One region of the Exiguobacterium sp. SH31 genome, then DNA from elsewhere that is predicted to be linked to it. Evidence: predicted binding sites of a transcription regulator. Region 1 holds the regulator's gene; the other holds the start of a gene.
What was found. Region 1 encodes Rex, which represses fermentation and respiration genes when NADH is low (regulators of the CRP and FNR family bind a similar motif). Its sites were predicted from a motif close to TTGTGAAATATTTCACAA; they were not measured.
Positions count from the first base shown of each region.

Region 1 (7,378 bases):
ATGTGATGATATACTTTTCGTCATCAGCCCATAACATCATTCCTGTTGTTACATTCGTTGAGACGAGTCGATTCTCACTTCCTGCTTCGATTGGGAATGTCGTCGCTACATTCGTACGTATATCCCACATCACCCACTCCGGCCACCCTTTTAACATAAATCGGCCATCCCCGATCGCATAAATATTATAAGCAGCAGACACTCGAATCGGTAATGTATAGACTTCACCGGTCTTCACATGTACGAGCGTCTCAGGATCTCCCGAGCGCCACACATATTCACTATTTCCTACCACTTCTCCCGCCGGAATAATTTCAGGCTTGGCATAACTATCTGCCCGAACATCTAATCCGGGCGCCGCCACCATGACGAGCACAACGAGTATGCTCCATAACCATTTGTTCATCGTTCTCCTCATTTCTGTTTATGAATACATAACTTTCAAAAATAATCCATTTTTGATTTAACATTACTAATTTTAAGTTGTTTTTTCAAAATTGAATAGCCCTAAATTATAAAAAAAGAACACTCCGTCTCATGACGTAGTGTTCATTTCTCATTCATCTGTTTCATCAAATCCATCTGTTCTTTCACTTGCGCTTCTTTCTCACGTCGGAGCACACCGCGATACGTCACGCGCGAGATCGATAAGCTGATCTCATATAGGAAGAAGAGCGGCAGCGACACCATGAGGTGCGACGTCAAATCCGGCGGCGTGATGAATGCCGCGATGACGAACAAGGCGAAGTAAGCGTACTTCCGAATTTTCGAGAGGAAGTACGGTGTCACGACACCGATGCGTGTCAAGAACATCGTCACGACCGGAAGTTGGAACAACAGCCCGAACGGGATCGTCAGCTGCAACAGGAACGTGAAATAGTTCGTCGCTCCGATGATCTGTGTCAGACCGAGGTCTTGCCCGAGGTCCGTCGAGATATCGAGGACGAGCGGGAACAACCAATAGTAGGCGAATGCGAGACCGATGAGGAACAAGATAAAGATGACCGGGATATAGGCGAGCGTCCATTTTCGTTCATTCGGATGCAGACCAGGTGCGACGAACGCCCACAGTTGATACAGTAGAAATGGACCCGATGCGACGAGCCCGATGACGAGCGCCAAGTTCAAGTAGATCATGAGCGGGTCCGCGACCCCAAAGGCGTTCAGCTCGAGCCCTCGTTCGACGAGGTCCGCCTGCAGATAGGCGAGCACGTACTTGACACTCGGCAAAGCGATCAGAAAGAAGGCAAAGACGACAAATGCCGACAGCATCAGTCGTCTCCGCAGCTCTGTCAAGTGATCGGACAGTGCCCGTTCTTGATCAGGTTGATGGCTCATGGCTTACTGCTCTTTCTTCTCAATTTCTTTCTTGTCGGTCTCGTCGTGCTCTTTCATCATACCGTTCGTGGCATTTTTGAACTCACGGAGCGTCTGCCCTGCTGCCCGGCCGAACTCTGGCAATTTCTTCGGCCCGAAGAGGATGAGCGCGATGATGGCGATGACGAAAATACTGACGCCACCTGGCATACCGACGACGAGTGATGATTGTAGAAATTCCATTATTGATGGACCCCCTCAGCGGATGGATAGTGTTGCATAAAGTAAATGAGCGACTGGAGTTCGATCGACAAGTCGATATGATGGACGCGGACCGTGTCCGGTACAGTCAATCGTGCCGGCGTGAAGTTCAAGATCCCTCGAACGCCATAGCGGACCAAATCATCGGCGACCGGTTGCGCGTAAGCGGACGGGACCGTGAGGATGGCGACATCGATCTTGTTTTGCTTCATGATCTGTTCCATCTCATCGACGTGATGAATCGGGACACCTGACATCGTCGTGCCGACTTTTGTCTCGTCTGCGTCGAACCCGACGACGATATGTGTGTTATTGTTTTTAAGGAAGTTATAGTTGACGAACGCTGTCCCGAGATGACCGACCCCGACCAAGGCGACGTTCGTGATCTCGTCTTGATTCAGCGTCTTACGGAAAAATTCTAACAGATACTGTACGTTATAGCCATATCCCTTTTTACCGAGCGCACCGAAGTATGAGAAGTCACGGCGAATCGTTGCCGAATCGACCTTGACCGCCTCGCTCAGTTCAGCAGAAGAGACACGCTGTTTCCCTGACGAATGTAGGCTTTGGATAAACCGATAGTATAGTGGCAACCGTTTGGCTGTCGCTTGCGGAATCTTTGGTTCGTTTTGACTCAACAGAAAGAGCCTCCTTTTTACGACGCGTTTCAAACGAATCTGATTTCATACACCTTGATTGTAAACGAATTCACATAAGCACTCAATGAATATACCTGAAAAGGGGAAGAAATAAAGTATACTAAACAGAGAGAAAGGGGTTTTTTCACTTGATCCTACTGCAAGTCAACAACTTATCCAAATCGTTCGGCGTCGAGCCGATTTTAGAGAATGTCAAACTAGAAATCCAAGAAGGCGAACGCGTCGCCCTCGTCGGCCGCAACGGCGCCGGCAAGTCGACACTGTTAAAAGTCATCGCCGGCGAGTACAACTATGACTCGGGCGACATCATGAAGCCAAAAGACGTGACGATCGGCTATCTCGCCCAAGACTCAGGATTAGAATCGAACGAGACGATGTGGAACGAGATGCTCACCGTCTTCACCGACTTGATCGAACAAGAGAAGACGCTCCGCCAGATGGAGCAAGACATGGGCTCGGAGCGCATCTTGAACGACCCGGCCGCCTACGAGCGTCTGCTCGCGGCGTATGACGAGGAGCAACACACGTTCAAAGACCGCGGCGGCTATCAGTACGAAGCGACGATCCGCTCGATCTTGCACGGGATGCGGTTTTATCCGGACGACTTCGAACGTCGGATCGATACGCTCTCAGGCGGACAGCGGACACGTCTTGCCTTAGCGAAGATGCTCCTGCAAAGCCCGGACCTGCTCATCTTGGATGAGCCGACGAACCATTTGGACATCGAGACGCTCAGCTGGCTCGAGAAATATTTGAGCGGCTATAAAGGTGCCGTCCTCATCGTCTCCCACGACCGTTACTTCCTCGACCGCGTCGTCTCTGTCGTCTACGAGCTGTCACGCAACCGCAGCCGCCGCTTCGTCGGGAACTATACGAAATTCCTCGAGCAGAAGGCCGCGCTCTACGAGCAAGAGAAGAAGCAGTTCGATTCGCAACAAGAAGAGATCGCCAAGATGCAAGACTTCATCCAACGGAACATTGCCCGGGCGACGACGACGAAACGCGCCCAAAGCGTCCGCAAGCGGCTCGAGAAAATCGACCGCATGGACGTGCCGGACGGTGATGAGCGGAGCGCGGTGTTGTCGTTCTCGATCAAACGTCAAAGCGGGAACGATGTGTTGAGCGGCAGCGACCTCGCCATCGGCTACGAAGAACCGATTGCACAGAACTTGCGTTTCCAACTGCAGCGCGGCGAGTCGGTCGCCCTCGTCGGCCCGAACGGGGTCGGCAAATCGACGCTCCTCAAAGTGTTGACGAAACAACAACCACCGCTCACCGGTGACATCCGCTACGGTACCGGCGTCGAGATCGGCTACTACGACCAGGAACAACAGAACTTGTCGGACGCGAACCGCGTCATCGATGAGATTTGGAACGACTGGCCGCTCATGCGCGAGCAAGAAGTCCGCAGTCTACTCGGCCAGTTCTTGTTCAGCGGCGACGACGTCATGAAACGCGTCCAAGAACTATCCGGCGGCGAACGAGCCCGGCTGACGCTCGCCAAGCTCAAGCTCGAGCAACCGAACTTGCTCGTCTTGGATGAGCCGACGAACCACTTGGACCTCGACTCGAAGATGATCCTCGAGAACGCGCTCGTCGACTATCCCGGGACGATCCTGTTCGTCTCCCACGACCGTTACTTCATCGACCGGCTCGCCACGCGTGTCTTAGAGATCACGCCGAACGGCATCGATGAGTACCTCGGCGACTACTCTTATTACGTCGAGAAGAAAGAAGAGCTCGAGGACCTTGCCCGGCTCGCCCGCGAGGAGACGAAACAAGTCGTCGTCAAGAAGCAGCGCGCCGACAAGGAACAGCAGCGCGAAGAACGCCGGTTGAAACAGCGGGTCGAAGAGATCGAGCTGACAATCGAGCGCCACGAAGCTCGGCTTGAAGAAATCGAGCAGCTGTTATGCGAACCGGACGTGTTCAACGACTTCGCCCGCGCCCAAGAGCTGTCGACCGAGTCCGACGCGACGAAAGAGTCGATCACGGAACTGTTCACAGAATGGGAGGAACTCCATTCATGATGCGTTCCCGTGCCATGCGGATCGATTGGATGCATGCATTCCTGACCGGGTTCGTCTACATCGTGCCGAGTGGGACCGAATATATCTCGGAACTCATCCGCGGCGAGGCGACGAACGTCCCGACCATTTTATTTTACTTCCTGCCGATTGTCGTCGGGTTTATCATCCAAACATGGTCCGGTATCATCATCAGCCTCTTCAGCGGCTTGCTTATGAGCACGTTGTTCATCCGGCTCGTCATTTGGCCGATCGATGTCACGGTGCATAGCTTTTATGCGCCTGGCTCGGTCTGGGGCCACTTTTATCGAGAGACGCTGTTCATGTGGGTGCTCGCGTTTGTCGTCTACGTCGTGAGCCGGGTGAATATGTGGTATCGAAATAATTATCGACAACCGAAAAACTGACGAAAGAGCGCCAATCCGCGTATAGCGGAAGGCGCTCTTTTATTATGATCGAGTATGCTGTTTGAACGTAAAACCCATCGTTAAAAAGATGTAGGGGAATGCCAACAAAATTAAATGGAAATATCCTATACTACCAAAGATGACTTCATCTTGTGCCGGATCAGACATCTCGTCTAAGTAAATGCCTAGGCTGTAGCTATACCAAATCACGTAAGCATAAAAGAATGCTGAAATACCGTAAATAATCTTTCCAATAAGATTTGTTTTACTCGTAGTCACCCCTACTAAAAGAAGGATTGGATAGAGGATTAGCAACGCGATTACAATGAAAAATAACGAATCTGGTTCAAAGTATTGAATGTTCATAGTTTACCTCGCCTTTAATAGTCTGGATTACAAAGTGCTTTATACGTATCCAACAATGAAACATCCGGTCGATTCGTATCTAGATTCCAAGATGATTTCCAAATCGTAGTCGGGTTAACTGCATGACAGATAAATTGATCTTTGAGCTTCGGGCGGTTTGCCGTACTTGTCGCTTGATACGAAGCGTCTGCTACAACTTCAGACCACATCTGTTTTCCGATGGCAGTTGACCCAAAAACGCCTAATAATGCGCCACCCAAAGTATAGCTAGCTGTAATATACGTTCGTGCACATGTCCGTGGATATACAGAAAAAGTATTAGAGTCCGTATACTTCGACGCTGTATTATCGATTGTATCCGAGCAGAACAATGGATCAGCGACTAAAGGATAATCCGTTCTTTCATAATCAATATGTTGGATCAACTGTTGGTCTTTAATCTCATAATATGTTTCGACTTCGTTTCCATTACTGTCTTTCGCCCAAGGGGAGCCAATGAAGACCTCTACCTCACCTTTTTCATTCACAATTTTGTACTCTCCATCTTCGTGAATAATTCGACTACCTTCTAATAGTATTCAAGATTGCTAATCAATTTTCTAGATGTCTTTTTTATCAAAACAAAAAGGACAATAGTACAACAATTTTCTTAGGTCATGAAAAATATACTAGGCTTATGGCCCTCAAAGTAACCATTTCCCATTTTTGTGATTATAATTTTATCCAGAGTCCACTATTAAAAAGATCACCATAAAGTGACGAGCCCGGTTCATCCGACTGTCAGATAGACTATGTAAACGAACAACAGAAAGTAGGTGAAATCAATGGAGTAGACTAAAAATATCCGCTTGATGGATTATGAATTGCGTCCCATCCATGCGCACATATTATTGGCCGGCTGACTATCGATACTCACTTGGCGCATTTTCTATAAAGTCTACCGTAGTTGCAGTTCTTTTCTCGTCGTCACGTTCTTCATCGAAGACAAATGAAAAAGGCTCACAGAGACGGACAATATCCGTTTCTGTGAGCCTTTTTTAGAAGTAGCGCAGCGGTTGGAAGCCGCGCGTGTGGAAGTCGAGCTTGATACCGTCTTCCGTGATAAAGAAGACGTACTCGTTCGTATCGACGTCGCGGACGAACACTTTATAAAACGTCAGCGTCTCTTCGCGGTTCGTCACATAACGGGCCTCATGGGCCGAGATGACTTGCGCGAACAGTTGTTGTTCGTCGAACTCTTTGACGAGCGCATCGAACTTGGCCGCTTCTTCCTCTGTCGCCTCACGGCCCGGGAAGAGCTCGTAATAGGCGTCGCTCGCTTTCGGCTGCACGCCGAGGTTACGGTCAACGACGATGACGCTCTTGATGTCTTGGTCTTCTAGATTCTTATAACCATACAGCGTCTCGATGAGTGTGTTCTCACCGGTCACACGGGTGATGCCTTCGAGCGTATCAGCGCCCGTCAGCGAACGGACCCGCGTCTCTTCTGGGACGATTTCTTCTACATAAGCGATATTATAAGCGCGGATGATCTCACGTACTTGCAAAAACGTCGCAACGACGAGCAATACGATGAGCCCTCCAATGATGATACGTTTCGTCATCTCTCTGTTCCCCCTAGACTGTCATGCTCTCTTCTAAGGATAACCCAGGAACCGCATTCATCGCCAGTGTATCGCGCTTGCCGCGCACATACGCGTGATGCGCCGCCACACCGATCATACCGGCGTTGTCCCCGCACAGATTGAGCGGCGGGATGACGAGACGGATGCCTTCCCGTTCCGTCGCTTCCTTGAGGGCGGCCCGGAGCCCACGGTTCGCCGCGACCCCACCGGCGACGAGCAGTTGCTTCGCGCCTTTTTCTTTCACGGCCCGGATCGCTTTCTCCACTAGCACCTCGACGACGCTCGCTTGGAAGCTCGCCGCCAAGTTTTCTGGTACGACCGTCTCACCGCGTTGTTCGGCGTTATGGACGGCGTTGATGACGGACGACTTGAGCCCGCTGAAGCTGAAGTCGAAACTTCCAGCCTCGAGCCGGACACGCGGGAATTTATACGTATCTTCCCCGCTAGCTGCCAACCGATCGATGGCCGGGCCACCTGGATATGGGAGACTGAGCGTGCGGGCGACTTTGTCATACGCCTCACCAGCCGCATCGTCACGTGTCTCACCGATCACTTCGAACACACCGTGCTCCGGCATATAGACAAGCTCGGTGTGTCCACCTGAGACGACGAGACAGACGAGCGGAAACTGCATCTCTTCGACGAGTTCGTTCGCATAGATGTGTCCGGCGATATGATGGACGCCGATGAGCGGTTTACTGTGGGCGAACGCGAGC
Region 1 is NZ_LYTG01000075.1:9,049-16,426, forward strand. Features, by position in the region: gene A6395_RS10745 (hypothetical protein) at 1-406, opposite strand, end outside; gene tatC (twin-arginine translocase subunit TatC) at 550-1,338, opposite strand; gene A6395_RS10755 (twin-arginine translocase TatA/TatE family subunit) at 1,342-1,560, opposite strand; gene A6395_RS10760 (redox-sensing transcriptional repressor Rex) at 1,560-2,216, opposite strand; gene A6395_RS10765 (ABC-F family ATP-binding cassette domain-containing protein) at 2,366-4,267, shown strand; gene A6395_RS10770 (hypothetical protein) at 4,264-4,671, shown strand; gene A6395_RS10780 (DUF2599 domain-containing protein) at 5,052-5,564, opposite strand; gene A6395_RS10785 (hypothetical protein) at 6,075-6,641, opposite strand; gene tsaD (tRNA (adenosine(37)-N6)-threonylcarbamoyltransferase complex transferase subunit TsaD) at 6,655-7,378, opposite strand, start outside.

Region 2 (7,378 bases), on a different contig from region 1:
GAGCGACCGAGCTCGGGGAGGGGATCGTCTCCAAGCAAGGCTATGCGGTCATCGACGACTCGGACTCATTTCTCATGACAGACGACCGTTTCGTCGAGCCGAGACGAAAAGGCATCCATGATTTGTACTACTTCGGCTACGGGCACGAATACAAGCAAGCGCTTCACGATTTTTATAAGCTGACAGGTCCGACGCCGATGTTGCCGCGAAAAGCACTAGGCAACTGGTGGAGCCGCTACTGGCGCTATGACGAGACCGAGTACAAAGGCCTCATGCGCCGGTTTAAAGAGGAAGACATCCCGTTCTCGGTCAGCGTCATCGATATGGACTGGCACGTCACCGACGTTCCTGAAGAGTACGGGAGCGGCTGGACCGGCTACTCATGGAACAAGAATCTGTTCCCGGACCCAAAAGGCTTCTTGACGTGGTTGAAAGAAGAGAACCTGCTCGTCACGCTGAACTTGCACCCAGCCGACGGGGTCCGGGCGTTCGAAGACCAATACGTGGCGATGGCCGAAGCGATGGGGCTCGACCCGTCGAACGGAGATCGCATCCCGTTCGATTTCTCTGATAAACGCTTCATCCAAGCGTATTTTGAACAGATGCATCATCCGCACGAGGTAGACGGCGTCGATTTTTGGTGGATCGATTGGCAGCAAGGGTCGACATCGAAAATGGAAGGGCTCGACCCGATGTGGATGTTAAACCATTATCATGCGGCCGATATTTCCCGGGACGGAAATCGTCCGCTGATCTTCTCGCGTTATGCCGGACCGGGCAGCCATCGCTATCCTGTCGGTTTCTCGGGAGATACGCTCATCTCTTGGGCATCGCTTGCGTTTCAGCCTTACTTCACGGCGACGGCGTCGAATATCGGTTACGGTTGGTGGAGCCACGACATCGGCGGGCATTACCGAGGGTCGAAAGACGATGAGCTCGCCGCGCGCTGGGTCGCGTTCGGGGTGTTCAGCCCGATCATGCGCTTGCATTCGACGTTCAGTATCTTTAACGGCAAAGAGCCGTGGCGCTTCGGTCTCGAGTCCGAACGGTCGATGAAGTCGTTTTTACGACTCCGCCACCAACTCATCCCGTATTTGTACACGATGAACCGGCGTAATCATCAGGATGCGCTCCCGCTCATCCTCCCGATGTATTACGATCATCCCGACGAAGAAGCGGCGTATGGCGTGCCGAATGAATACTACTTCGGCAGTGAACTCGTCGTATCACCGATCGTCGAGCCGATGAACAAGCGGCTTCACGTCGCGGCGACGAACGTCTGGCTGCCGAAAGGCGATTGGTTCGACTTCTTTACAGGTCATCGTTACTCAGGCGACAAGTCGATCCGTATATTCCGTGGACTTGACGAGCAGGCCGTGTTCGCGAAAGCTGGAGCGATCGTCCCGCTGGCCGCTCATCGCTCTGGACGCAACGACACCGACAACCCGACCGATCTCGAAGTCGTCGTCTTCCCAGGTGCATCGAACAGGTTCACGCTGTATGAGGATAACGGGACCGATCGGGCTTATGAGACCGGGGCTTACGCCGAGACGACGTTCACCCTCGACTGGGACGAGCGCAGCCTGCACGTTCATGTCACGGGCGACACGTCCGTCTTACCGTCAGACCGGACCGTCACATTACTCGTACGCGGGGTGACCGGTTCGGGCGAGTATAAACCGGAGACGCAGACGTTACGACTCGAACTCGGTAAAATTGATGAGGAAGTGACGGTGTCGCTCCCTGTCGAGGTGACGAACAACAGTCATCGACTGGAGCGCTTATACCGCTTCATTGACCGCGCCGAGATATCTTACGATTTGAAAGACCGCCTCTACCGGATGGCGGCGTCGAAGACGAGACTCGAAGCGTGGCTGTTTGATCTCCATGCGCTCGAACTCGAACGCGATTTGCAAGATGCGATCATGGAATTGATGCTCGACTGAGGAGAGGGGGCAACCCCTCTTTTGTCTTGTCAGAAAACCGTCGGAATTTGTAAGCGTTTTCGTAAGTTGAATCTCGTATACTAAAAGAAAGATGAACAGTTCGGGAAGCGAGGGATTGATCATGAGACAGCAATGGATAGTCGACGATTTAAGACAACTCGATATCTTCAATAAATGCACGAGCCGCGAGCTAGAGAGCTTGCTACCGCACGTATACTGTCGGACGTACCGCAAAGGGCAGCTTTTATTCATGGAAGGCGACCCGCGTGAGCGCGTCTACTTTTTAATCAGTGGGTATGTGAAGCTCGAGCGGTGCAATGAAACGGCGACCCATCAATACACCGACTACTTGAAGCCGAAGCAGCTGTTTCCGTACCGGGGACTGTTGACGGAAACATATTACCAACATTCGGCGGAAGCGCTGACCGATATTGAAGTCATTTATATGCCGACAGATCGCTTTGAAGCGCTCGTCTCAAGAAATGCGACGATGCTCTTGCATATCGTCAGTCAGATGAATCGAATCCTTGACCTTCACGAACGCCGTGTTCAGGAAATCATCACGCCGAGTGCGAGCGACCGAGTGATCAATACAATCCATTACTTGATTGAAGACCTCGGAGAAAAAGAAGCCGACGGTGTGCGCGTACGTTGTCCGTTCACGACAGTTGAAATCTCGAGACTGTCGGGGACATCGCGCGAGACCGTGTCCCACATCTTATCGCGACTGCGAAAAGAAGACATTCTCCAGTTCGACGCCCGTCAACTCGTGACGTTGCACCCTGAATATTTCGAACAAGCGACACACTGACGCCACGCTGCATTCGTGGCGTTTTTTTGCACGTCTCGATAAGCGAAGCGTTCGCTATGGACCCTTACATCAGTTATAATTAGTGAGAATCATCACAAAGAAAAATTGTCATGCACGTTTAGAAAGGATGAACGCAGTGAAACGACTGCAAGCTCTCGCTTTGGCCGAGAAAGGACATATCGTCGGGCTCGTCATCGCCGCGGTGATGATCGGGTTGTCCATCTTGGCTCAGGCTTATTTGATCGTCGACGTCGTCGACCGAGTATTTTTAAAAAACGAATCGTTCCAAAGTGTCATCCCATCTCTAGGTTGGCTCGTGCTCGCATTGCTCGCACGTGCCTTGTTCGGGTATGTCTCGGGACGTATCGGTGCCAACTTGTCGGAGCGGGCGAAGCGGACGCTTCGACGTCAACTGCTCGACCGCTACACATCGAATCCGATCGAGACGTCTCTATCCGGACAGTCCGGGAAGAAAGTCAGTGTCTATATGGATGCGGTCGATGAGGTCGATGCTTACTTTAGCCAGTACTGGCCCCAAGTCATCCAGACGTCGATCATCCCGCTGCTCATTCTCGTCGTAGTCTTCAGTCAGCACTGGATCTCAGGTGTCATCATGATGGTGACCGCGCCGTTCATTCCAATCTTTTTCATCATCATCGGTATCGCGACCCAGAAGAAGTCTGAAGAGCAGATGGAGAAAATGAACCAGTTCTCGGGGAAATTTTTAGACGTCCTTCAAGGATTGACGACACTCAAGCTATACGGACGTGCCGAGCAAGAAGCGCAAGCGATCGAGAAGAGCAGTCTCGACTTCAGGGATGCGACGATGGTCGTCTTAAAGACCGCTTTCTTGTCAGGGCTCATGCTCGAGTTCATCTCGATGCTCAGCACTGGCGTCGTCGCTTTAGAAGTGGCGCTCCAGATGGTCGTTTGGCAAAACTTGACGTTTTTCGCCGGCTTCTTGATTCTTGTCTTGGCCCCGGAATACTATTTAGCGATCAAAGACCTCGGCAGCGCCTTCCATACGGGGCGTGGCAGCATGGGTGCGGCCGATCGCATCTTCGAGGCGCTCGACGCCCCGGACGATCGTATCGAATGGGGAGACAGACCGCTAACAAACCGGACGCCCGAACTCGTGCTCGATGCGGTCTCGTTCCAATATGAAGGGGGTCGCTTCACGCTCCACCCGCTGAGCGGGGTCATCCCGGCACGGTCACACGTCGCCTTGGTCGGCGCGAGCGGATCAGGCAAGACGACCGTGTTGAACGTGCTGTCCGGTCTTGTGAAACCGGACAGTGGCCGCGTCCTCGTCGACGGGGAGCCGCTCGAATCGTTCACCAATACGTCTTGGTACGGGACAATCGGGTATATTTCGCAAAACCCGTATTTGTTCGCCGGCAGTCTCGCCGCTAATATCGCCCTCGGTGAGACGGCGGACGAGACCGACATCATGCGGGCGGCTGAAGCCGCCGGCCTCGTCGATGTCATCGCCAATTTGCCGGACGGGTTGAATACCGAGCTCGGAGAAGGTGGTTACGGACTGTCCGGTGGTGAGCGGCAACGTCTCGCCCTGGCCCGTGCCTTCTTGAAACGTCCAGGTATCATCTTGTTCGATGAACCGACGACCGGTCTCGATTTGATGACCGAGAGAATCGTTCGACGCTCGATCGAGGAGTTGTCGCGTGACGCGACGCTTGTCACGGTCGCGCACCGTCTCCATACGATCAAGCAAGCGGACGCGATTTGGTTCATGGACGAGGGGAACCTCGTCGCGAGCGGGACGCATGAACAGTTACTGGCTGTCCCGGCCTACGAAGACTTGTTCACGCTACAGAAAGGGGTGAGAGGATGAACTCACTTTGGACGATCACAAAATGGATGATGAAAGAGAAAAAGGATATCATCCTCTCGATCTTCTTCGGTTATACAGCGGGCCTAGCGGCTGTCGCATTGTTCGCGGCGAGTGGATATCTCGTGTCGCGGGCCGGCCTTGTGCCGCCCCTCTATGCGCTCATGGTGCCGGTCGTCCTGATCAAGCTGTTCGGCGTCATTCGGGCGGGGAGCCGCTACCGCGAACGCTTGGCGTCACACCGGGCGACGTTCACGATTTTAAGCGAACTGCGCGTCCGGTTTTATCGCCAGCTCGAACCGCTCGTGCCGAACATCTTCGCCAAATACCGGAGCGGGGACTTGCTCGCCCGTGTCGTCGGAGACGTCGAAAGCCTTCAAAACTACTTTTTGCGGGTATTTTATCCGCCAATCATCTTAGTGCTCGTCTTCTTGAGCACGATCTTCTTCGTAACGTTCTTCTCGATGACGGTCAGCCTTTGGCTCGTGTTCGGGGTGTTCGTGACCGGCTTTTTGATTCCGATCTTGTTTGCCGGCATCCGAGCGAAGCATGACCAGGAAATTCGGGCCTTGCGCGGCGACTTGTCGAGCGGGGTGACCGAGATGATGTACGGGTACCGCGATCTATTGTTGCACGACCAGCTCGGCCAGACCCGTGACGACTTGCTCGCTCGAAGCGATCGTTACGCCGCCGCACAGCGCCAAGACGTGACGAACCAGTTCTTCAACTCGTCGCTCGTCGTCGCTGCGTCACTGCTCGTGTCGTGGGGCGTGCTCGCAATCGGTGCCTACCTCGTCGTCGATGGCGAACTGAACGGCCTGTTCTTGGCCATGCTCGTCATGATGTCATTGACCGCGTTTGAGAACGTAACACCGATGGCGGTCTTCCCGGGTCACTACGCCGATAGTAAACAAGCGGCAAACCGCTTGCTCGAGGTCGTCGAACCAAGTGATCACCTCGTGGCGGTAGAAGCGGCTCGTGACGACATAGCGCTTCAGACGGCGCCTGACATTTCGTTTGAACGTGTAAGTTACCGCTATCCGGATACGTTCCGTGCCGTCCTAGACACAGTTGATGTGACGTTACCGCGCGGATCGAAGACCGTGATCGTCGGCCCGAGCGGGTCTGGCAAGTCGACGCTCCTGCAACTGTTGCTCGCGTTTGTAAGGCCAGAGACAGGCGAAGTACGAATCGACGGTCAGCGCTTGAATGAGGTCACACAAACATCGGTCTGGTCTCAAGCGAGTGTCGTCATGCAAGAGAACCACTTCTTTTTCGGTACCGTCCGAGACAACTTGGCCCTTGCCGGAGACTTCTCCGATGACGAGATGGAGCTGGCGCTGCGAAGCGTCCGCCTCGGTTTCGCACTCGATGAGCCAATGCTCGAGAAAGGGGCGAACTTGTCAGGAGGGGAACGGCAACGGCTCGCCATCGCCCGGGCGTTGTTGAAGAACGGGTTGCTCTGGATTTTAGATGAAGCGACGTCGGCGTTAGACGCGCGGACCGAATCCGATGTGTTCGCTGAAATTTTCCGGAAGGCGGACGAGGCGACACTCGTCATGGTTAGCCATCGTCTGACCGGGCTCGAACGCTTCGACCAAATCATCGTCATGGAAGCAGGTCGCATCATCGAGTCAGGATCATACGACGACTTGATGCGTGCCCGCGGCATGTTTTATGAGTTGAAACAAGTCGAACAAGATGTGTTCGCCTGAACGAAAAAAACGAGCGGCTCCGTCGGAGAGCCGCTCGTTTTTTTATGGCAAATCTGGGTGCAACAAATGGGGGTTGTCGCAATGCTTTCAAAAAGAGTGTCGTGGAGGGGAATCCACGGGCCGTAACAAGTTTGGGGAACGGTTACGTCCAGCTGTGGCAGCTACAACTCGAGTATAAGTGATAACGATTCTCATTGTCAATTAGAAAAATAAAAATAAACCGCAGACGGGATGTCTGCGGTCGAGGTCGTACGAGTCGATTCAGTTTGACGGGACGCCCTTACTAAGTGTAAAGCGGATCAAACTGAACAAATAACGGATGTAGAACAAGGCGAACGCGTAAAATACAGCGACTGCCGGTGCGTTCAATTCGACACCTGGGATGTTCATGAGAAACTCCAAGATGAGAATCGACAGCAAGAAGACATAGAGTCCGGCATCGAGATAGAGCGGCATCAGTTTGCCGCGTTGATGCCAAAACGTCCGAACGAGCGGAGCGACAATCATCCCGATGATGCGTTCGGCGAAGCCGATGCTAAGCACGGCGATCATAAAGGCGGCTACCGTCTCGAACGTCACAAGTTTTGAGAAGGCAAACATGGACATAAGCAGGAGCGGCCCGATGAAAATCATCATCGAAAGGGACGTGCGTAAAAAGATGAGTAAGTTCTGTTTGATTGTGTCGACTCCCCCAAAGAGCGACTGTCGGAACGTCTTGCCACGTTTATAGTCGAGGATGAACGATCCCACGAACATCAAACCGAATAGCGATAACAATACTGTCATGAAATGTGTTTCCCCTTTTTCTAGTCAAATCTATGATTAATGATAGTTAGTCTAATCAAAGTCTAGCCTAGTGTACCGATTCGCTAGTTGAAAGTAAAGCGGGAAAACTGTCAAAGTTAGTAAAGTTTTGAGAACGTCATCGGCTTCATGAAGCCAAAATGAAACGGTTTCGTCCAGATTCTTTTGCGTGGTATAACGCTTCGTCGGCATGCTTCAAGACGCTGTCGACTTCGATATCGTTCGAATGGCAGGCCCCGAGCGAGACCGTGAT
Region 2 is NZ_LYTG01000043.1:5,497-12,874, reverse strand. Features, by position in the region: gene A6395_RS07005 (glycoside hydrolase family 31 protein) at 1-1,946, shown strand, start outside; gene A6395_RS07000 (Crp/Fnr family transcriptional regulator) at 2,068-2,757, shown strand; gene cydD (thiol reductant ABC exporter subunit CydD) at 2,885-4,609, shown strand; gene cydC (thiol reductant ABC exporter subunit CydC) at 4,606-6,321, shown strand; gene A6395_RS06985 (hypothetical protein) at 6,583-7,107, opposite strand; gene A6395_RS06980 (GGDEF domain-containing protein) at 7,253-7,378, opposite strand, start outside.
Region 2: a site for Rex is predicted at 2,838-2,855, ahead of cydD (thiol reductant ABC exporter subunit CydD). Genes of this name have one in related genera too.